DNA from 3 places in the Carboxylicivirga fragile genome. Region 2 is predicted to be linked to each of the others. Evidence: riboswitches for the same ligand, from Rfam matches in the RefSeq annotation. Region 2 holds a riboswitch; each other region holds the start of a gene.
The links. A riboswitch is a leader RNA that binds a small molecule or an ion and turns the genes downstream of it on or off. The one in region 2 is predicted to bind cobalamin.

Region 1: another riboswitch for cobalamin. It lies ahead of ACRD7B_RS09465 (sirohydrochlorin cobaltochelatase); the one in region 2 lies ahead of cobT (nicotinate-nucleotide--dimethylbenzimidazole phosphoribosyltransferase).
Region 3: another riboswitch for cobalamin. It lies ahead of ACRD7B_RS11310 (FecCD family ABC transporter permease); the one in region 2 lies ahead of cobT (nicotinate-nucleotide--dimethylbenzimidazole phosphoribosyltransferase).

What each region holds. Positions count from the first base shown of each region.
Region 1 is NZ_JBNGOY010000017.1:56,745-66,388, forward strand. It holds gene ACRD7B_RS09445 (UDP-glucose dehydrogenase family protein) at 1-190, opposite strand, end outside; gene rpsA (30S ribosomal protein S1) at 523-2,400, shown strand; gene ACRD7B_RS09455 (STAS domain-containing protein) at 2,416-2,769, shown strand; gene ACRD7B_RS09460 (ribonuclease Z) at 2,776-3,693, shown strand; cobalamin riboswitch at 3,782-3,974, shown strand; gene ACRD7B_RS09465 (sirohydrochlorin cobaltochelatase) at 4,237-5,175, shown strand; gene ACRD7B_RS09470 (TonB-dependent receptor) at 5,253-7,430, shown strand; gene ACRD7B_RS09475 (PepSY domain-containing protein) at 7,450-8,901, shown strand; gene ACRD7B_RS09480 (ABC transporter substrate-binding protein) at 8,898-9,644, shown strand, end outside.
Region 2 is NZ_JBNGOY010000099.1:125-4,389, reverse strand. It holds gene cobC (alpha-ribazole phosphatase) at 56-634, opposite strand; gene ACRD7B_RS22525 (adenosylcobinamide-GDP ribazoletransferase) at 631-1,434, opposite strand; gene cobT (nicotinate-nucleotide--dimethylbenzimidazole phosphoribosyltransferase) at 1,492-2,529, opposite strand; cobalamin riboswitch at 2,621-2,814, opposite strand; gene ACRD7B_RS22515 (permease) at 2,844-4,199, opposite strand.
Region 3 is NZ_JBNGOY010000022.1:33,252-42,895, forward strand. It holds gene ACRD7B_RS11285 (WD40/YVTN/BNR-like repeat-containing protein) at 1-2,589, shown strand, start outside; gene rlmF (23S rRNA (adenine(1618)-N(6))-methyltransferase RlmF) at 2,731-3,699, shown strand; gene ACRD7B_RS11295 (hypothetical protein) at 3,836-4,027, shown strand; gene ACRD7B_RS11300 (nuclear transport factor 2 family protein) at 4,356-5,438, opposite strand; gene ACRD7B_RS11305 (hypothetical protein) at 5,736-6,404, opposite strand; cobalamin riboswitch at 6,524-6,730, shown strand; gene ACRD7B_RS11310 (FecCD family ABC transporter permease) at 6,837-7,847, shown strand; gene ACRD7B_RS11315 (ABC transporter ATP-binding protein) at 7,840-8,628, shown strand; gene ACRD7B_RS11320 (ABC transporter substrate-binding protein) at 8,678-9,571, shown strand.

The DNA of each region.
Region 1 (9,644 bases), on a different contig from region 2:
ATCGTTCTTTTTCAACGTTTGAAACAACCATTCGGTCTAAGCCAGGCTCATAAATAGGTATAATACCTTGTTTTAGTTTAGCTATTTTATCTTCATCAATATCAACACAAGTGACATTGACGCCAGTGTCTGCAAAACATGTACCTGTTACCAATCCAACATAACCTGTTCCGACAATAGAAATCTTCATATAATATATATTAGCTGTTCGTTTTAGTTCATTAATCAAGTTACTTAATCTTAATCATTCAAAAGTAAAAATTAATCGCAAATTTTAAATTATTAATTAGATCTAATTATTCCTGATTAAGATCAATTAATAATTGTTTTAAATATAATAGGTCTGGATTGAGATTTTTGATAGTTAAATAAAGTTAAAAGAGGCAAAGGGTGCCGAATTGTGGGTTTCCTGTGTTGATTAATTACTAAGATAGTTTTTTAAGATGGTAAAAAATGTCTACTTTTGCAGCGATTTTTTACATATATAATGTCTAACTACTAGTTAAGTAACAATTTATTAAGATGACAGAAGAAAAAGAAAATGTTCAGGAGCAGAATGAAGCTACTCCCGAAGTAAAGGAAACTCCGGTTGCCAACGAGCCTGTAGCTGCAGCTCCTGCAGAAGATTTCGATTGGGATGCATACGAAGCTGGCGATGTTGTTGGTGGTGGTATGGCTAAAGATGATTTAGCTAAAATGTATGACGAAACTCTTTCTACTATTTCTGAAAAAGAAGTAATCGAAGGTCAGGTTATCACTTTAACTAAACGCGAAGTTGTTATCAACATCGGTTTCAAATCTGATGGTATTGTAAGTCGTAACGAATTTCGTTACAATCCTGAATTAGCTGTTGGCGATACTGTTGAAGTATACGTTGAAAGCCAGGAAGACAAAAAAGGACAGTTGGTTCTTTCTCATAAGAAAGCCAGAGCTCTTCGCTCATGGGATAGAGTTAATGAAGCGTTGGATAACGATGAAGTTATCAAAGGTTACATCAAATGTCGTACTAAAGGTGGTATGATCGTTGACGTATTTGGAATCGAGGCTTTCTTGCCAGGATCTCAAATTGATGTGAAGCCTATTCGCGATTACGATATGTATGTAGGTAAAACTATGGAATTCAAAGTGGTTAAAATTAACCCAGAATTCAAAAACGTAGTTGTATCTCATAAAGCTCTTATTGAAGCTGAACTTGAGCAGCAGAAGAAAGATATTATTTCTAAGCTTGAAAAAGGTCAGGTTCTTGAGGGAACAGTTAAAAATATTACATCATACGGTGTCTTCATTGACCTTGGTGGTGTTGATGGATTGATTCACATTACTGACCTTTCTTGGGGACGCGTTTCGCATCCAGAAGAAATCGTTCAGTTGGATCAGAAATTAAATGTAGTAATTCTTGACTTTGATGATGAGAAGAAGAGAATTGCACTTGGATTAAAACAATTAACAGCTCATCCTTGGGATTCGTTAGATACTGAGATGAAAGTTGGTGATGTTGTTAAAGGAAAAGTGGTTGTTATGGCTGACTACGGCGCGTTTGTTGAAATCGCTGCTGGTGTTGAAGGTCTTATCCACGTTTCTGAAATGTCATGGTCACAACACTTACGTAGCGCTCAAGATTTCTTGAAAGTAGGCGACGAGGTAGAGGCTATGGTATTAACATTGGATCGCGACGAGCGTAAGATGTCTCTTGGTATTAAGCAATTAAAAGCTGATCCATGGGAGAAAATCGAAGAGAAATATGCTGTTGGAAGCAAGCACAGTGCAACCGTGCGTAACTTCACTAACTTCGGTGTATTTGTTGAGATTGAAGAAGGTATTGACGGATTAATCCACATCTCTGATCTTTCTTGGACTAAGAAAATCAAGCACCCAGCTGAATTTACTGCTATTGCAGAGCAAGTTGAAGTGGTTGTACTTGAAATCGACAAAGAAAACCGTCGTTTAAGCTTAGGTCACAAGCAATTGGAAGAGAATCCATGGGATGTATTCGAAACTATCTTTACAGTTGATTCAGTTCACGAAGGTACTATCGTTGACATCTTCGACAAAGGTGCTGTAATTGCATTGCAGTATGGTGTTGAAGGATTTGCTACTCCTCGTCATTTAGTGAAAGAAGATGGATCAGCTTCTAAAGTTGACGAAAAGCTTGATTTCAAAGTGATTGAGTTCAATAAAGCAGCTAAGCGTATCATTCTTTCTCACTCTCGTGTATTCGAAGATGGTAAGAAGGGTGAAGAGGTAGCAGCTAAGAAAGCTCAAGCCAAAACAACGAAAAAAGGCGTGAAGAAGTTGAATGATAACTTAGAAAAAACTACTTTAGGAGATATTTCTGATTTAGCTGCACTGAAAGATCAGTTAGAAGCTAGCGAGAAATCACCAAAAGAAGATAAAAAATAAGTTAAAATAATAGGAATGGACTTCAAGATTGATAAGTTAGATGAATTTACTGTAGTTCAGGTGCTGAAAGAAAAGTTGGATACACATGTGGCTCCAACTTTAAAATCAGAACTGGTACTCTTATCTGGTAATGGTGAAAAGAATATTTTACTTGATCTGGGTAAATGTAATTATTGTGATTCATCGGGTTTAAGTGCAATTCTTGTTGCCAACCGATTGTGTAAAAATGCCGATGGTGCATTTGTGTTAGCAGGCCTTCAGCCAGCCGTAGAACGTTTGATCTCGGTTTCGCAGCTCGATTCTGTTTTAAACATTGCACCTGCACTTGATGATGGTATTGAAATGATTCGTAAAGCAATTGAATCGTAGATATTGATGAATAACTTTTCGGTAACCATACTCGGAAGTAATTCAGCATTACCAACATCAGATAGATATCCAAGCGCTCAGATACTTAATGTGTCTGAGCGCTTTTTTTTGATTGATTGTGGTGAAGGAACGCAGATGCAATTGCGAAGGAATAAAGTAAACTTCTCCAAGATTCACCATATTTTCTTATCTCATCTTCATGGAGATCATGTATTTGGTTTAATGGGATTGATCTCTACTTTTGGATTACTGGGCCGTACTGCTAAATTACACATCCATGCACATTCCGATTTAAAGGGCATCTTACAACCGCAGCTCGATTATTTTTGTGCTGATTTGCCGTATGTTATCGAATTCAGTGATTTGACATATGATGAGAAGGTGCTCATCTATGAAGATAAAAAAGTAAAGGTTGAATCTTTTCCTTTATCGCATCGCATACCAACCTGTGGCTTTAAGTTTACCGAACAGCCTAAAGAAGCTAACATACGTAAGCCAGCTATTTTTAAGTACGATCTTCAGGTTCGAGAAATAGTAGCCATAAAAAATGGTGAACCTTTTACTGATGATCAGGGTAGAGTGGTGCCTGAAGAAGAACTCATTATTCCTGCTCCCAAACCACGAAGTTATGCGTATTGTTCTGATACAAAGTATTATCGGAAGTTAATTTCTCACATTCAAGGGGTTGATTTACTCTACCACGAAGCCACTTTTATGCACGATTTGAAAGCGCTCGCTAAGTCATCGATGCATACCACCGCCAAACAAGCTGCTACCATTGCGCGAGATGCGGGAGTTAAGCAATTACTGCTAGGTCATTTCTCAAGCCGTTATCGCGATCTACAGCCACTACTTAAGGAGGCTAAGGGCGTATTCGAGAACAGTTTACTGGTTAAGGATAATGCTGTTTTTGAAGTTTATTAAATAAGCACAACCTAGAGTTATATATCTGATTATTTAGTGTGGATTTAATTAAAATTACACTTTTGTTTATATAATTAAATAATTAATTATACATTCGCGGCAGTTTTGTGTTTGACGAGTATCGCACTTGTCAATAAAGGGAATTCGGTGCAAATCCGAAACTGTACCCGCAGCTGTAAGCTCCACAAAAATGTTTAATACTACAAACCACTGTTATTTATAACGGGAAGGTGCATTAAACAGGAGTAAGTCAGAAGACCTGCAAAACGAAAACTATTGTGGCGTAAACAATTTCGGGTTAAGATTTTACAACACGCAGTATTTTATTTGAATACATATTTTAATGACACGGTTTTGTATTGTTGCAGTATTGCAATGGTGTGTTTCTGTTCGCATTTTGCAGCTAAATATATTTGCTGTAAAAAGTAGATTGGAATGCACCTTATCAATTGTAAGAAAGGCCTTTGTACCTCCCGGTATAAAAATGCCCAAGTCCTCGTATTTCTCAAATCACATTTTTAATCTATCCCAAATTATTTTAAGATGAATTTATTTAAGCAAGCACTACTATTCATAAGTATAAGTTCATTATTCTGTACTTCCTGTTCTTTCTCAGAAAAAGAAAAGAAACAAGTACAAACAAAAGAAGCCATTGTACTTGCCACCTTTGGCTCCTCGTACGAAAATCCGCAAGCAACATTTAAGACTATTAATAAATGTGCTCATGAGCATTTCCCAAATCAAGAAATTCGCTGGGCTTACACATCCAATTTCATCATAAAAAAGTTGCGCGAAGGAAGGGGACAGGGCAGCTTGAATGGTAAAGAGATTCGTATTTACACACCAGCTGAAACTTTGGAGCAATTGATAAAAGAGGGCTATCGAAAAATTTATGTGCAGTCACTTCACATCATTCCAGGTGAGGAGTATGATGAGTTGTTGGAGGCCACTAAATTAGTTGAAAATAGATATCAAGATGTTGATATTGTGATAGGAACACCTTTGTTGACTTCTGAAAAGGATATTAAGGAAGTGGCACATGTACTGGCTAATAAATTTAGTGAAGAAATTAAACAAGGTCCTGTACTATTTATGGGCCACGGTACGCCTCATGAAGCAGACGCCAAATATACCAAGCTACATGACGAGCTACAGAAAATCAATAGCGACTTTTATGTAGGTACTGTTGAAGGCATTGGATTTGAAGATGGCTCATTAGCCATAGGAAGTATTATTTCAAGATTAGATCAATGTACTACTAAAGCCACAACGCTTTGTATTACTCCATTGATGTCGGTAGCAGGCGATCATGCCTGTAACGATTTAAACGCTGATACTGGCGAAACCGATCCTGCCGAACAAAGCTGGAGAGAGCAACTGGAGGCTAAAGGTTATACCGTAAATGCCAATATGAATGGTTTGGGTGATTATTCCGAAATCAATGCCATTTGGATGAGTCATCTTGAAGAGGTAAGAAAGTAACAATTGGATTAGTAAAAAAGCAATAAGAGGTATTTACATTATTTAAATGTAGTTGCCATTTTAAAGATATTTGTATTATGCAGAAGTTTTGCATGTCTATTTTGGCGATGTTAATTGTTTGGACAGCATCGGCACAACAAGAGGTTATTATTTCAGGTAAAGTACTTGATGAAAACAATCAAGCTTTAATAGGAGCCAACGTTTATATTAATGGTACAACCTACGGAACAGCTACAAATAAAAATGGAGAATTCATTTTAAAAAACATTGCACTTAACCAGTATCAGTTGTGTGTTTCCTATTCAGGATATAAAAGGCTTAGAATGGCCATAGATGCCACTACTGATAAAACAGATCTGGTTCTTCGATTGGAACAATCAAAAGGAAATTTAGGAGAAGTAGTGGTAACAGGAACAGGTACACCACATCACTTAAAAACTGCGCCTGTGCCAACCGAACTATTAACGAAGAAAATGATTGAAAATACGGCAGCTCCTGATTTTGGAACCTTAATGGGAGCTGTTAGTCCATCCTTTGATTTTAGCCCAAATACCATGGGTTCGAATATGATGTTGAATGGTTTAGGTAACGATTTTATTGTGATATTGCTTGATGGCAAGCGTATGTATGGCGATGTGGGTGGAATGAATGATTTAAGTCGTATTAACCCAGCCATGATTGAACGTATTGAAGTGGTAAAGGGAGCATCCTCATCGCTTTATGGCTCGGATGCCATTGCTGGTGTAATCAATATCATCACCAAGAAGTCGAATCGTAAATTTGAAGTTGGTAATCAAACCCAATATGGTTCATTTAATACGCTTCAGCAGAATAACAACATTGATTTTACAGCTGGTAAATTGAGTGGTCGAACTCTATTCTCGCTAAAGCAAAGCGATGGGTGGCAAAATAGCGCTTACGAAATTGACGGTGATGATCTTGTTGAAACTAAAGCCATGACTCAAAATGCTTACATCAATAAAAATATAAGTCAGTTGTTGGAATACAAGCTCACAAAAAGTCTTAGTTTATATGGCAATGTAGCGCATTACAACAATGATATTTCGGTACCGGTTGAGGTGAAAAACTATGGCTATTTCTTTGAGGATTTTAATTATAGCCTCGGAGCAAACTATATCTTTTCGCCCACATCAACACTTAGTTTTGATTATACCTCTGATCGCTTTACCTACTATTATAAGTACAATCAGGATTATAAGGATTATACAACTGGTGAGCTGAGTTTAAACAATGATCAACAGCGTAAGGATTATAATCTTAAATGGGTTAAGAAATTTAACGATAAGCATGTACTATCTTTGGGTAGCGAGTATGTAGAAGAGATTTACCGCTCCGAAGGAAGAGTGGTAAATGGCAAGGCTACCGCCAATACTTTTTCGCTTTATGCGCAGGATGAAATGACTATATTCAGCCATTTAATGCTTACTGCCGGCCTTCGTGTTGTCAAGCACAATCAATTTGGTATGGTAGTTACACCAAAACTTTCAGCTCTTTATAAGTTGAATGCATTTAATTTGCGCGCTACGTACTCAAGAGGTTTCAAGGCACCTACCATGAAGGAGTTGTATTACCGTTATGAGAAGAGGGGTAGCTTATATTTGGGCAATACAAACCTTGATCCGCAAACATCCAACTATTATAGTGCTGGTGTTGATTTCAACAAAAACTGGTTATCAACAAGTATTAGTGCTTACCAAAACGATGTGGATGGATTAATTGCCTATGAGGAAATTGAAACCAGTGCGGCTGATGCAGCCAATGGAATAAAGCGCACTAAGCAACATTACAATGTAGAGCAGGCTAGGACTAAAGGTGTTGACTTTATGTTTGACATTCGCTTACCTCATAATTTCACTCTGGGTGGTGGTTACAGCTATGTAGATGCGCGTAATGAAACAACAGGAGAGCGCTTATCATATGTGGCCCACAACTATGCCAATGTGAGAGCAGGCTATTTTCATGATTGGAACAACTATCAATTGAATGTTCAAGTGTTGGGGCGAATTCAGGATGAAAAGTACAATGCATACAATAATAGCGCAAAAGGATATAATCTGTGGAAACTAACTACGGTTCATAAATTTGCATCCTTTGGGAGTTTTAATCTAAGTGCAACTGCTGGTATTGACAATGTTTTTGATTACGTAGATGATGCACCATTTGGTACTTACTATGGCACCATTACGCCTGGCCGTACCTTTTTTGCTGGTTTAAATATTTATTTCACCTTATAATAAGATGGTAGCCAAGCATATGAGCCTTTTTAGGAAGATACTGTTACAAATTCACAAAATAACAGGTTCATTTCTGAGCCTTTTATTTGTAATGTGGTGTGTTTCGGGTATTGTGCTTATATATGTTGGTTTTCCGCATGCCTCACGGCAACAACGATTTGAACACCTTGATTATATCAGGTCTGCTGATTTTTCCAAAATTCAACCTTTACCTGCCGCCATAACAGGGAAGGTTGAATTGGAAAAGTATCCCAACACAATGGTGTATCGCGTTTACAAAGGTAAAAAGGCACAGAAGGTTTATAATGCCCAAACGCTGGAAGCTATTTCAGTATTTAATAGGAATGATGCCATAAAAATGGCAGAGAGCTTCGCCAATAGTTCGGTTCAAAAAGTGGATTCAATGGTAGAATTGGACTCGTGGATTCCTTGGCGATATTACGAGCCCTTATTGCCGTTTTATAAATGCTACATGAACGATGAAGCTAGAACTGTGGTTTATGTATCCTCGGTGAGTGGACTGGTTGTTCAAAAGACCGATCAAATTAGTAGGTGGATGGGACGAATTGGTGCTATCCCACATTGGATTTATTTTAAACAATTACATACTAAAGCTCAATTGCGCAAACAGGTGGTGGTTTGGTTAGGTATCCTTAGTTTGATTGCATGCATTAGTGGATTGTGGTTTGGCATTTATCGATTAAAAAGAAATGATAAGCAAGTTATAAGCGGCATTACTGTTTATAAAAAGTGGTGGTACAAGTGGCATCATATCAGTGGTTTTGTTTTTGGTATTGTTATGAGCACCTTTATATTGAGTGGTATTTTCTATACTACAGGTGTTCCCGATTGGATGGTTGAGAATACTCCAAAATCTCCTCTTCGTGAGTGGAATAAAGGAATTAAATCAGCCCCTAGAATTGCACCTCATATCATTTGGAACCAACTTCGTAATCAAGATGGAGTGCGTAAGATTGCCTGGGCATCGTACATGAATACAAATGTGGTTGAAGTATATTATCAGGATTATAAAAATCCTATTGTATACAGATTCAACGATAAAGAGCTACTTGAGCCAATTCAGCTTGGAAAAGATGAGGTGATGAATTATGCTAAATCTTTGTTTGGTTCAGAAATTAGCCTTAGTGTTCAAAATGACTATGATTACTACTACGAAGCACAAGGTATGTTTCATCGTCCAATTCCAGCATTTAAAATAGAGTTAAACAATCTTTATAATACTTGCTTGTTTGTAAATCCTAATTCAGGTAAAGCAGTGTATTATCTGGATAATAATAAACGCAGTAGACGATGGTTAGCTAAAGCCTTGCATAAGTTTGATTTTCCTGTTTTGAAATCGCAAAATAAGCTTCGGATTAGTCTCCTGATATTGGCCTTGTTAGGTGGTTTGTTTCTAAGTATTAGTAGCGTAGTTCTTGGTGTTAAATGGTTTAAAAGAGTTATTAAATGAGTGGGTATAAATTAATATTGTTATGTTTTTGTCTTGCCTTTTGTTGCTTGCTAGGAGCTTGCACAGCAAATCAAAATCAAACCAGTAGACTGAAAGATGGAGCGCCAGTTCAATTGTTAGATGCGAAGGGCTTTTCCATTGATACCTGCGGAAATAAATCGGCTTTGACCATTTATAACCTTAAGGACTCCTTAAATGAGTTAGCTCATTTCGTTTTGCTTCCTCAAAGTCACAATGAACCCTTGACTACCAACGAAATTAAGGTGCCTTGCCAGCGTATTATTTGTTTAAGTTCAACTCAGTTAGCATACCTAATAGAATTGGATGCCTTGGATAATGTGGTTGGTATTAACAGCAGTCGGCATTTATTCAATACCAATATCAAAACAGAAATAGAAGAAGGTAAAGTTCTTCAGGTTGGTAAGGAAGGTGTTTTTGATATCGAAAAAATCATTGCTCTGCAACCTGACGTTATTTTTGTATCACCATTTAAAACAGGAGGCTACGATGCTTTGCGAAATCTTAATATTCCACTGGTACCGATTGCAGCTTATGCCGAAAATTCACCCTTGGGCAGAGCTGAGTGGATAAAGGCAATGGCACTTTTTACAGGTCATAACCAAAAGGCTGATTCAATATATAATTATATAAGAAACGATTACAATCAATTAAGGCAATTGACCAAAGATGTAGCGTATCGACCAAGTGTGTTTAGTGGAAAAATGAAAGGAGGCGCTTGGTAT
Region 2 (4,265 bases):
CCTTAGTGTTCCTTAGCGTTCCTTCGTGAAGCCCTTTGGAACCTTCGTGGTTTTTTTATCCTTTTATAATTTCTACTTGGTGATAATCATCGTCATGGATGCTTATCTTTACAATAGCGCCATAATTTAAATGCAGATTAAATATATTGCTGGCTGGTATATTTAAGTATTTCATAAGAAAAGCACGAATAATACCCGAATGCGTTACAATGGCAATTTTTTTACTATTTCCATTTACCATTTGTTTCTCAAATTGCTCAACACGCTTTAGAAGTTGCTTAAACGATTCACCATTGGGTGGACTTTGTAATACGAAATTCTCAGCCCATACATCAATCTCATTTTTAGGAATAGCCTTCCAAAACATACCTTCCCAATCTCCAAAGTTTAATTCTTTCAAATTTTCATCAAGGTATACTTTCTGTGCATGAAAAAGATGTGTAGCCAATAATTTACATCTTTTTAAAGGACTGCTAAATATAATATCTGGACTGTATTTTGATGCAGTTAATATTTGATTTATATCATCCGCTTCACTATCAAAACAAGAATGACAATTTAAATCTATTTGGCCGTAGCATGTGCCTTCTTTCACATCTGGCGTTGTATGCCTAATCAATAGTAATTCTATCATTTGAATAATTGATTAAATGGGTTATTCGAGGCATCCATATGAATGATTGAAAGGATGGTTAAATAAACGACCAACTCTGTGACTTGCTGAATGGTTCCAAGACAATCGCCAGTATAGCCGCCAATCCATTTCTTAAAATAACGTTCCAATAAATATTTTGAAAGAATTAAAGGAATAATAACTAGCAGTATTCTTAAATCGTTGAATAAGAATAAAACTGGAAGCGAGATGAAAAAGGCGATTAAAATTTCCTTCGAATGAAGCGATTTAGTGATTGGTTTAGATTTGCTAGTTTCATCTTCACGCACATATGATAGGCTGTGCATTGTGCTAACCGCCATTAGGCGACTTAGTACATGCGCGGCAATTAATGCAATTACTATTTTGTTTGAAGGGATAGCATCTAAACTTGAAAATTTTGTGAATAACAATAGAATAATACCAACAGCTCCGTAGGCTCCAATTCTAGAGTCTTTCATTATAGTCAGTATCTTCTCTTTTGTCCAGCCACCTCCGAAGGCATCGCACACATCTGCAAAGCCATCTTCATGAAAGGCTCCCGTTAAAAGAATAGAGCTTGCCATCGATAATAATATGGAAACGGAGTGGGGTAGTAATTGGCTAAGCGTAATATAAATTAATCCACAAATTGCTCCAACTACATAACCAACGATTGGGAGATAGCGATTACATTTATTTAGGTTACTTTGCGAAAAAGCGATATTCTTAGGAATCGGAATTCGTGTAAAGAACCCAAAGGCAGTTAAGATGAGATTAAATTGATTCTTTAGTCTTTGCATTTGAAAATTGTAAAAAAGCCATTAGCTGACAGCTATCAGCCAATAGCTTATAATTTATTACTCAACATTACTTACTCCAGCGTCTTCAAAGCTAGACATTTCATTAATGAAATTCACGGCAGACTGCACCAATGGAAAAGCTATGGCTGACCCTGTTCCTTCTCCAAGTCGCATGCCCAACTGTAAGATGGCATCTGCCTTTAAATGTTGAAGCATCAATCTATGGCCTTGTTCTTCAGATTGATGTGCATACAAACAATAATCGGTTACATTGGGATTTATTGCATGGGCTGCCAGTAATGCGGAAGTTGCAATAAAACCATCTGATAAAATGATCATTTTCAATTCAGCAGCTTTTAAGATTGCTCCGCAGATAGTTGCAATTTCAAGACCTCCAAAAGTGGCAAGTATATCCATCGGTGAGCTCGTGTTTTGATGTAAAAGCAGTGCTTTTTCAATTACTTGTGCTTTATGGCTAATACCTTCCTTGTCTAATCCTGTTCCTGCACCTGAAGCTTCTGTTGCTGTGCAGTCTGTGTATTTACAAAGTAAGGCTGCCGCTGCGGTTGTGTTTCCAATTCCCATCTCGCCAAAACCAATAATGTTGCATCCTTCTGAATGAAGTTTATCAACAAGCTGCGCACCATTCTCCATAGCCTGTTTACACTCTTCAATGGTCATAGCTGGTTCAACGGCAAAATTACGCGTTCCCTTCCTTATTTTTAGATCAAGCAAATTGGTGTTGCTTTCAAAATCATAATTAACGCCTGTATCAGCCACTAAGAGTTGTATTCCATGTTGGCGGCTAAAAACGTTAATAGCAGCACCTCCACCTAAAAAGTTCATGACCATTTGAAACGTAACCTCTTGTGGGAAAGGGCTAATCTTTTCTTCAGTTACACCATGGTCACCAGCACATACCAGAATGCTTGGTTTAGATAATTCTGGCTTAAGTGTTTGTTGAATCTGACAGACTTTAAATGCAATTTTTTCCAGCGCGCCAAGGGCACCTAAAGGTTTTGTTTTTAAATCAATTTTCTTCTGAATAGACTCATTCAGCTGATTGCTTACTTGTTCAATTTTAAACTCCTGCATTTTCTAAATTTAAATAAGTTTTAAATCTTCAGGAGGGAGGATTATACAAATAGACACAGCTATGTAAGTGCTATTCTAGAATCACTTTACCCCGAAGTTGAATAAAAGGCAGGTCTTCCGGCTTACCCTGATGTTATTACCTTCCCATTATTATAACAGTGGTATTTAATAACATCACTTCACTAATGTGAAAGTGGGTTTACGGCTACGGGGATAGCTCTGGATTTCTCAATGAGGCACCAGATTCCCTTTTTAAGCGTTTGCACCTTTATGTTCCAAAAATAGAAATAATAATTGATAGCCAGATGGCAGAATTATTTATTCTCTTGGATAAACTCATAACCAAGTGACTCAATGGTGCTTTTAATTTGATCCAAGTCAAAGCTACTTGCCTCAATTACAAGCTGATTATTCTGAGGAGATGCGTTAACTTTACTGATTCCATTTAGTTTGATAAGGTTAGATTCAACGCTTGCTTTGCAATGGCTACAGGTCATTCCTTTTACTGTAAATGTTTTGCTTTGGATAGGTTTAGCCATAGCAAAGGATGTAAACTGAGGAGCGTTATTCAAAGGTTCATGTGCTTTATTTAGTACTGAGGAGTTTAGTTTTTGTGTTTTAATTTTTACTGACTTATTGTAGTTTGTTTTATTGATATACTGCCTTATATATCCATTAATAATTAAGCCAACAAGTATTATGGTAGACGCGATTTGTAGCCAGTTTGGTAATAGTTCGTGCGAGTGACTTAGATGTTCGGTGTGTTGGTTGATAAGGAACCATTCACGTGGAAGGAAGTGATTGATCAGAGTTCCAAAAAACAAGGCGCCAAGAATAATAGAGCCCAAGTAGGAGATTAAAGTACGATTGCCAAAAACTTTTTTTATCACAGTGATTGTGGCTGCATTGGTTGCTGGGCCAGCCATTAATAGTACTAATGCAGCTCCGGGGGAAAGTCCCTTGAGCATTAATACTGCGGCAATAGGTACAGAAGCAGTTGCACATAAATACAATGGTATGGAAGCCAATAATACCACTAACATGCTTATGGGTTCGTTATCGAGGTAATTCGTGAAAAAGTTTTCTGGAATTATCACAGCCATTAAAGTAGCAATCAGTATTCCAATTATTAACCATTTGGCAATATCCATCAAGAATTCATAAAAACCATAACGAAATATTCCAAACCAACCTTGATGAGTACCCATTTTATCATTCTCACAGGATTGTGGGCCATCATTGGTATTGACATCATCTTCTTTGGCTGTGGCATTTGTAGCGGCTCCACCTAATACTCCGGTTATTAAAGCCACTATTACACGTATAATTGCAAATGGTAAGCCGAGTAAAGAGTATGTTACCATAATGGAATCTACACCTGTTTGAGGCGTTGAAATTAAGAATGAAACACTAGAACCTTTAGAAGCCCCATTACGATAAAAGGAAATTCCGGTGGGAATAACACCGCAAGAGCAAAGTGGGAGAGGAATGCCTAGAATTGCCGTATTGATTACTGACATCCAATTACTTTTACCCATATAACGATCTATCCATCTTTGAGGAAACCAAACTTTAAGCACGCCTGCAAAGAAGAAACCTAAAAGAAGATAGGGCGACATAGCCTTTAATAGGTCAAATAAAGCATCTGCAAATTCTATAATTAGATTCATTTACGTTCTGATTAATATCAAATAAACAGTTGGTGTTATGAATGGTTCAGCTTGTATGTATCAATG
Region 3 (9,644 bases), on a different contig from region 2:
TATACCGGTGTATCAGATCTGGAAATGGATCCAACAAACCCCGATATATTATATGCTGCTTCTCATCAACGCGAGCGTCGGGTTTATTCAAAAATTGATGGTGGACCCGAATCAGCAATCTACAAATCAGTTGATGCAGGCGCTACATGGAAAAAGCTTAAAAAAGGACTTCCAGGCGGTGATGTTGGTCGAATTGGATTAGCGCTTTCTCCAGTAAATACTAACATTATTTATGCCGTTATAGAATTACCTGGTAACAAAGGTGGTGTTTATCGTTCGTGCGACATGGGAGAAAGCTGGGAGAAACGCAGCGACAAAGTGTCTGGCAGTCCACAATATTACAATGAGTTATATGCAGCTCCCTACGATGCTGATATGATAATACTAATGGATACACGTGCAGCTCGCTCTGTTGATGGCGGACTTACATGGGAGAACATTGAAGGACGAAATAAACATGTGGACAACCACGCCATTTGGATGAATCCTGATGATCCAAATCACTATATTATGGGTTGCGACGGAGGACTATATGAAACTTATGATGCTGCTCTTACATGGCAATTTGCTAGTAATCTGCCAATAACTCAATACTATCACGCCAGAACTGATAATGACTATCCTTTTTACAATGTTTATGGTGGGGCTCAAGATAATGGTTCATGGTTCGGCCCATCTCAAACACATCGTCGAAACATTGTAAATGGTGATTGGACTTATACTATCGGAGGCGATGGTTACTTGTCAATTCCTGATCCTAACAATCCTGATATTCAATATTGCGAATCGCAGTATTGTGGTATTAGACGATATGATAGAACAACAGGTAATAGCATTTCAATCAAACCTCAACCTACCATTGATGAGGAATACAACTGGAACTGGAACACACCATACTTACTAAGTGCGTTTAATTCAAAAACACTATACATCGGTGGTAATTATGTGCTAAAAAGTACCGATATGGGTGGTACCTGGAAGAAAATATCAGGGGACTTAACAAGGCAAATTGATCAAAACACCCTACCAATGATGGGTAAAATTTGGCCTCCTGAAGCGGTTGCAAAAAACATGTCAACATCTAAGTTTGGAAATATATTCGCATTATCCGAATCGCCACTAAAACAGGGTATGTTGTATGTTGGTACCGATGATGGATTAATCTGGATTACTGAGGATGACGGTACAAATTGGACCAAATATGATAAGTTCACAGGTGTTCCTGAGATGACCTTTGTGAATTACATAACTCCTTCGATGCATGATGAAAATGTGGTTTATGCCTGTTTCGATGGCCGTAAAAACAGCAGTGACTTTAAACCTTACTTATTAAAAAGTACGGACAAAGGTAAATCATGGACATCAATTGCATCTAATCTTCCGTCGGGTACAGTGTATTGTATTCAGGAAGATCATGTAAACCATAATTTATTATTTATTGGAACAGAATGGGGCGTATGGACAAGTATTGATGGTGGTGAAAAATGGGTGCAAATAAAAAATGGTATTCCACCGATTCAGGTAAAAGAACTAACGATTCAGAAAAGAGAAAACGATTTAGTTGTAGCAACTTTTGGACGTGGGTTTTATGTTTTGGATAATTATTCTGCACTACGGTCTTTAAGCGAAGAAGTTAACAACAAAGAGGCGCACCTGTTTGAAATTAACGATGCCTTACTTTATTTTCCATCAAGTAATTTAAATAACCAAGGTGATGTGCATTATAGGGTTCCTTATCCTGATCCTTCGGCCACCTTTGAGTATTATATTAAAAATGGATACAAAAGCCTAAAAGATAAACGAAAAGAGGCTCAGAAAGCAGCTGAAAAATCGGGAGGCACATTTAAATATGCTTCTGAGGAAGATTTATTAGCAGAAAGCCAAGAAGCAAAACCAGAATTAATTTTCACTATTTATGACGCAAATGGTAACATTATGCGAAAATTAACGACCGGACTAAAAAAAGGATATGCCAGCATTACTTGGGATTTTGCGTACTTAACAAGACGTGGGCCTAAAGTTCCTCCTGGGGAATACAAAGTGGCTATTGATAAAAACATTGCAGGAACATTTACGCGCTTAGTCGAACCAAAACCATTCAATGTGATTTCTATTCCTAACGCATTGGGTATGGCTAACTATGATGCTAATTTTGCTTTCTTAAAAGATGTAAGTGATTTAAATGCTCAAGTCACTTCTGCAAGAGGTAAAATTAAGGATATGAATACTCGATTGAAGAGTATGGAAACAATACTAGCCAATACAGCTGTTGAAGCAAGTGTTTTAACAAATAGAATTGATGCTTTGCAAGAAGAAATTAATGCTGTATCGAAAGTTATTATTGGTGGATTTGGAGCCAAAAATACGGTAGCTAGTCGAATTCGTTTTGCGCTATACACTACCTCATATGCGCAAGTTGATGTTACGGGCGCTCAAAAAGAACAGTATGAAATAGCACTAAAATCATACACTGAAAAAGAACAGGAATTAAATACTTTATTCAAAACAAAGCTCCCTGCTTTAGAAAAAGAATTTGAAGAAGCTGGTGGCATTTTATATAACAATCCAACTTCAAGAAGACGTTGGTAAGACGAATAGATTTACATATTAAGAAAGGTAGTCCGTAATTGGACTACCTTTTTTATTTGTCCACTCACATTTCCAATTACTAGAAGATAGTTTACGTATATTTGCTCTCTTATCAATTACATTCATCAACACAGGTCCACAATGGCTCAAAAAAAGAGAGTACATCCGAAAGTAAAAGCAAGCTTACATCCACGAAATAAACACCGTGAGCGTTACAATTTTAAAGAACTGATAGAAGCTTGTCCTGACTTAGCACCTTTTGTTTCGCTAAATCAATTTAAGGATGAATCCATTAACTTCTCTGACCCTAAAGCCGTTTTAATGCTAAATAAAGCCATCTTAAAACAAAGCTACGGAGTGGATCATTGGTCAATCCCAGATGGCTTCCTTTGCCCACCAGTACCTGGCCGAGCAGATTACATTCACAACATTGCCGATGTATTGGCCAGTCAAAATAGGGAAGTCATTCCATTGGGTAAGAATGTAAAATGTCTGGATGTGGGTGTGGGAGCCAATTGTATTTATCCCATAATTGGCACTAGAGAATATGGCTGGTCTTTTGTAGGATCCGATACCGAAGAAGCTGCCATTAATTCTGCCAGCGCAATTGTTGATAACAACGGCACCTTAAAAGACAAGATCGAACTTCGCTTACAAGCCAATACATACGATACTTTTAGAGGAGTGATTAAAGACAACGAGCGTTACGATGTTAGTGTCTGCAATCCTCCATTCCATGCCTCACTTAAGGAAGCTGAGAAGGCATCGCAAAGTAAAGTGAATAGTTTAAATAAGACCGAAGTCAAGGAAGTCGTTTTAAACTTTGGCGGAAACGGAAAAGAACTGTACTGCAATGGTGGCGAAGAACGTTTTGTAACTAATATGATTAAACAGAGTTCGGAATTCAGCGAAGCCTGCCTTTGGTTTACTACTTTGGTTTCGAAAGAAGGCAACCTAAGAACTTTCCGAAAAGCCCTTAAAGCGGTGGGCGCTGTGGAAGTAAAAGCCATTAAAATGAGTCAGGGAACAAAGATCAGTCGAATACTTGCATGGACTTTTCAAACCATTGACCAGCAACGAGACTGGGCGAAGAAGCATTGGGGTGAATAAATATTGTGCATATTCAGACATATCGAAAAAGAAAAAGGCTATGATGGATGATTCCAAGGTCTTAAAATTTCCAGGTCTTGAAATAAAAGATAACACACGAAGATGACCAGATTGGCGAGTTCCAAAATTTTTACAGATGAAAAAATTTAGAAACAGACTAATGATTTTTGCTTGCATTGTAATAGTTGGCCAATGTATGGTTGTTGACTATTCAGATTTAAGCTGGACAGAAAATGCAGGAAGTTATTTAGGTATCGTTTCAATGCTTTTGTTGATAGTGAGTATGGTATTGTCGAACCAACATGAAAAGAAAAATACGCATAAGTAGTAACAAACTTCATTCGTAATGAAGCGAAGTTGTCAATTTCGTTTAAGAGCTTTCAGACTATTTTGTTCAATCAAACAAATGTGGCTGTCTCAAAAGTCAAAAAAGAATCTTTGAAACTTATCAATTGTTACTAACTTCAATATTTGTTACCCCTAATTGGCTTTGCCGATCTTCGATTCCCCTGAAGGGGACTTAAGCCTCCACTTTAGGGGAGGTTAGGAGGGGTAGAAATAACGGTTAAGTTTTAATCTAATAGTTGTCTGGATTTTAAATTCTCTTTTGAGACAGCCTCATTGATTTTAAAAACATTTCAATACTCAAACTATCACTATTGTACAAGTTGGCAATCGTGTTTTGGATCGACGGCACAAAGGTAATATTCGCGGAAACCTAAGATTGCTTCACGTAGTTGGTCGATGCCAATCATAATATCTCCTTCAGAGTAATAATCACGAGAGTACATAACCATTTCAGTCCCTGGTTTAAATTTCACGATTGACATACCTGGAGCTTCGATTACGGCGCCGTTCACAATACCTGTCATGGTCCATGTAGCCATGTAAATGTCATCAACCAGCGTTTCGTCCTCTACAACAGTATATAAGTCGGTCGATCCGGCAAATAAACGAGCCAGAAATTCAGCCATAGTGTCGGGTGAATAGATATCAACAATAGGATCGTGGTATTCATAATCATCAGCCAGATAAGGGATGACGCTTGGCCAATTTTCCGCATCGAGTTGAACCAATAGTCGACCAACATCGAGTTGATGATTTAAGTTCCGGCTTTTCAAATGCATTTGATTGTTTGAATCACTCGAAGGTGGAGGAAGTGAACAAGGATAGTCAGGAACAACAGAACACTTGTATTGCTCTCTAAAGAAATACATTAACTGATCGAGACCGGGAATATTCGGATCTGGACTAGCAATTGTAGCCATTATATCGCCTTCTGAATAATAGTCGCGTTGGTAGTATACGTTTATTGAGTATGGTTCAAATTTAAAAATAGAGATGCCCTTGGCCTCGTAATAAATGCCGTTAAACGTACCTTTCATAACCCATGTGGCTGAATAGACATCGTCAATAAGGGTTTCTTCTTCCACTATTGTTTCAAGATCAGGAGATGAATTTTCGATAAGTTGATAAAGGAAACCTGTCATGTGCTCCTTTCCATAGATATCAACAACGGGATCGTGATATTCAATATCGTCTGTGTAGTATGGAAGGATTTCATCTATTCCACCTCCTGTCACTTCCAATAAGGCACGCCCCACTTTTATTCGCTCTTTTTTGAGTTTATCTTTCAGAGCTTTTGAGCCACCTCTTTTATCTAGGTATTCACACGATTGGGCTGCCAGAATAATTATCATTCCAGCAAGCATTGCTAATGCTTTGATATTTTTTCTCATATGCTTAAACTTTAAATGAATAACAAATGATAAAATTGAAGATTAATGCTTTTTGTAATTTAATCTAATTATAATCAAATGTAAAGTCTTGGCATATTAAGAATAACGCTTAATATTTTTCTGGGTAGAAATCATGCATATCATTATCGATACACATAAGGTGTTTACCAGCTAGCTTAACATTACTAATTAACAACTTGATAAAAGTATGGTCAGCGCCCTTTATATATACTTCGTATGTAGATATTATTGCTATAAAGAAAATCAAAATCCAGGATTGTGTCATGCATTGAACCCTTACACCAAAGCACCAAGTGTTTCCGGATCGTCACTCAGATACACTTGCTGATCGTCGCGCGAACTCATGTAAAGAACACGGCCATAATAATCGGGTAAATCAAGTTGACTCGCATCCGTCCATTTACCGGTACCTAATACAGCTATCTTCTCTCCTTTTTCAAGTATGCCCTCCCTGTAGCGAATGGTTTTGTTTAAGCCCAAAAAGTTTTCACTTTCCAAACCATGTCTGTTCAGGTAGGCCTCTAATTTTTCACTTGCATCATTTAAAAAACCGGAACGGTACTTGCGATCTTCCACTACATGGCTTTTCACTTTTGTACTGTGAACAAAAGCTGCTTCGTTTCCTTCGCGAATGACAAATTTGTTGGCCACCACCTCATCAACAATGGTTTTCCAATGCGAACTCTTGCCCGACGACACTTGCTGCTCAACACGAATATGATAATACGCACATTCTCTACCCGACAAGGGCGCTTTAAGTGCTTCTTCAACAAACTCAACCTTACCAACTAACTTGGCAAGTTCTCCATCTTTAAATGATGAAATACGCTTAAGTGGTGCTTTCTTTAATTTTCTTTTTATTATGGCTTTCTTATTATAAAAAACAGAGACCAAAACAATCAGCACAAATACAGCAACAAATATTACGGGGATAAATTCTTTCATTTCAAATGTTGGTTGTTTAAAAGTTAATTGAGAATGAAAATATAAAACATTAATCAATAGGCAAAAAAAATAGGATACTACTCTCCTGTGGTGTCCTTCGTGATGTAAGTTTTTTTAATAACTTTGCAAGCGATTACGGTAAACCTGATGCATCATATCAGGTTGCAAGGGAATCAGGTGAAAGTCCTGAACAGTACCCGCTGCTGTGTACCCGGTTCGATGTTATTATCGAATCATTTCAGAAAAGCACCACTGTTCGCTCAAGGCGAATGGGAAGGTTCTGGAGAAGGGAAAGTCAGAAGACCTGCCATAGTCAACAGTAATGTAGCTTTCGGGAGTAAAAGCAAAAGACAGACAAGCCATTTCACATATCTTATCTCTCTTCTTTCTCCCCTCCATTAGCTACCTTAATTATTAAATATGAAAGCTTGAATGATAAGCGCGGCTAAATATAAATGGATTGTAATAGCAACACTTGTGGCGTTGGTACTACTATCTTGCATTGCCTTGCTTTTGGGGCCTACTAATCTTGACTTTGCGGCTCTGTATGATAGTCTATCAGGAGATTCTGCCAACAGTCAAAGCAATGGTATTTGGCAGGTGATTACACAGATTCGCTTGCCACGTGTTGTTATGGCCATTCTTGCAGGCACAGCCTTATCGGCCTCGGGAAGTGCGTTTCAATCCATATTCCGAAACCCTATGTCCGACCCTTATGTACTGGGTATTTCATCAGGCGCTTCAGTCGGTGCCACCATAGCCATCGTACTTGGGATTCAGGGAGGATTATTGGGCATTCCTATCTTCGCATTTTTAGGCGCTTGTTCAGCTTTGATTGTGGTGTACTGGTTAGCTTTTAGCTTGAAACAATCTGAGCAAAATACGCTTCTATTGGCAGGTATTGCCATGAGTTTAATGTTGGGAGCCATCGTTTCCCTCTTATTGGTTATTCATCGCGACCAAATGGAGAGTATTATCTTCTGGACACTTGGTGGCTTTAATGCCATTAGTTGGCAGCAGATATGGATTGTAACTCCCGTTGTTATTTTCTCACTAATCATGCTCTTCAAATACGCCAAAGATCTTAATCTGCTGGCCATGGGTAACGAAACAGCCCATTCGCTCGGTATCAATGTAAAAAAGAAAGTGGCGGTAATTCTATTAATATCTGCACTTTCGGTATCCATAGTGGTGGCCTATAGCGGTGTTATCGGCTTTGTTGGTTTAATTGTGCCGCACATGGTACGCTTCACCGTTGGTGCCGATAATCGAAAACTTCTACCATTGGCTGCTTTATGGGGTGGAATCTTTCTTATTATAGCCGACACGCTTGCCCGAACAGTTGTGCAGCCAGGCGAATTACCCGTAGGTAGCATCACCGCTTTGTTTGGAGCTCCCTATTTCTTTTTCATTTTAATCAAAAGAAGCAAGAGCCATGTTTAAAGTGAAAACAGAATTATTAGAACGAGATATCGTCATGGCCTTTGAGGACTTGAGCTTTAAAGCAGGCTCTAAGGCCATCTTAAATACCGTTTCGCATGAATTAAAAAAAGGCCGCTTCTATAGCATTGCCGGCTGCAATGGCTCAGGCAAAACAACTTTGTTGCAAACCTTACTTCAGATTAAAAAGGCAAGTTCTGGTCATATTCATGTGCCAGATTACTATCCCAACAAAGCTCATTATTTAAGTTATGTACCTCAAAACACACAACTCGAATTCGATTTCTCTGTTGAGGAAGCTGTTATGATGGGACGATACCCTTATTATTCAGGCATTACAGGTCCGAACAGCGAAGACAAACAAAAAGTATTGGACGCTATGGAAATGACTGACATGATAAACTTCCGAAAGCGCTCAGTAACCACATTAAGCGGTGGCGAGAAACAAAGAACCATCATAGCCCGGGCACTGGCACAGGATACGCCAGTCATGTTCTTAGACGAACCTGTTTCGCAGTTGGATGTCTTTCACCAAATTGAAGTACTTAAATTATTGCGGCAAATTGCCGATCAGGAAAATAAAACCATAATAACCGTGCTTCACGACCTCAATCAGGTAGCCGAATTCACCGATGAAGTAATGGTGATGGATAAAGGTCGCATTGTTGCCTATGGCGAACCTATTGAAGTGCTAAACCCCGAATTGCTGAAATCGGTTTTTAAAGTAGACTCGGAATGGATCTGCGCCAAGGACACAAAACCACACCTCATATTTCACTACTAAAATAAGGCTCTAAAAATTAAATACGAGTGAGCATTAACACTGATATACCATGAAACTACAACACCTACTTATACTGATATTATCCGTTTTTACACTTGCCTGTTCGAACACAAAAAACAAGGAACAGAAAAGCATTCAATTTACCGATTCAAGAGGTAATAAATTAAAGCTCAAATCAGTTCCTCAACGCATTATATCATGTTCACCAGCCATTACAGAAGTAATGTTTGCTTTAAATGAACAGCACAAATTAGTGGGACGAACCAATTTCTGCAATTACCCCCAAGAAGCACTCGATATAAAAGCCATTGGTGGTTTAATGGACCCATCTCTGGAAATTATGCTGCAACTAAAGCCCGATCTGGTTATGGCTTCGACTCACTTCAAAAAAGAAGCCGCTAATCGCATCGAAGAACTAGGAATGCCATTTGCCTGGTTAATGAGTCAGGAATCGGTTGCCGGGGCAGGTGATTTGATTATTAACATTGGCACCTTAATTGGTGAAAAAGAAAAAGCAGATTCACTCTGGAACTTGATGCAAAACAGCATGCAAGCTACCATGAATCAAGTTCCAAAAAACGTAAAAAAACCAAGTGTATATTACGCCGTTGGATTTGGAAAAGGAGGTGATTACACTGCAGGAAGTGATACTTTTATTTCGGAGTTAATCACTATGGCAGGAGGCAATAACATCGCTAGTGATATTACCGGCTGGGCCTATAATCTTGAAGCTTTGATTCAAAAAGACCCAGACATCATTCTTATTCAACACAGCATGAAAGAGGCTTTTTGCCAGCACGAACACTACAATCAACTTAGAGCTGTTAAGAACAATAAAGTTTTTGCCGTCGATCACCATTTGGTGCAGCTCAATGGGCCTCGTATACATATCGCTTTGAAAACTTTTGCTGAGATATTTTACCCAGAGCTTAATCATTTATAATACTTCGCTTGTTATAAATACTCAGGACGTATTGGAGCTAAAAAACAATATAAAAACCTATAAAACAAAACCT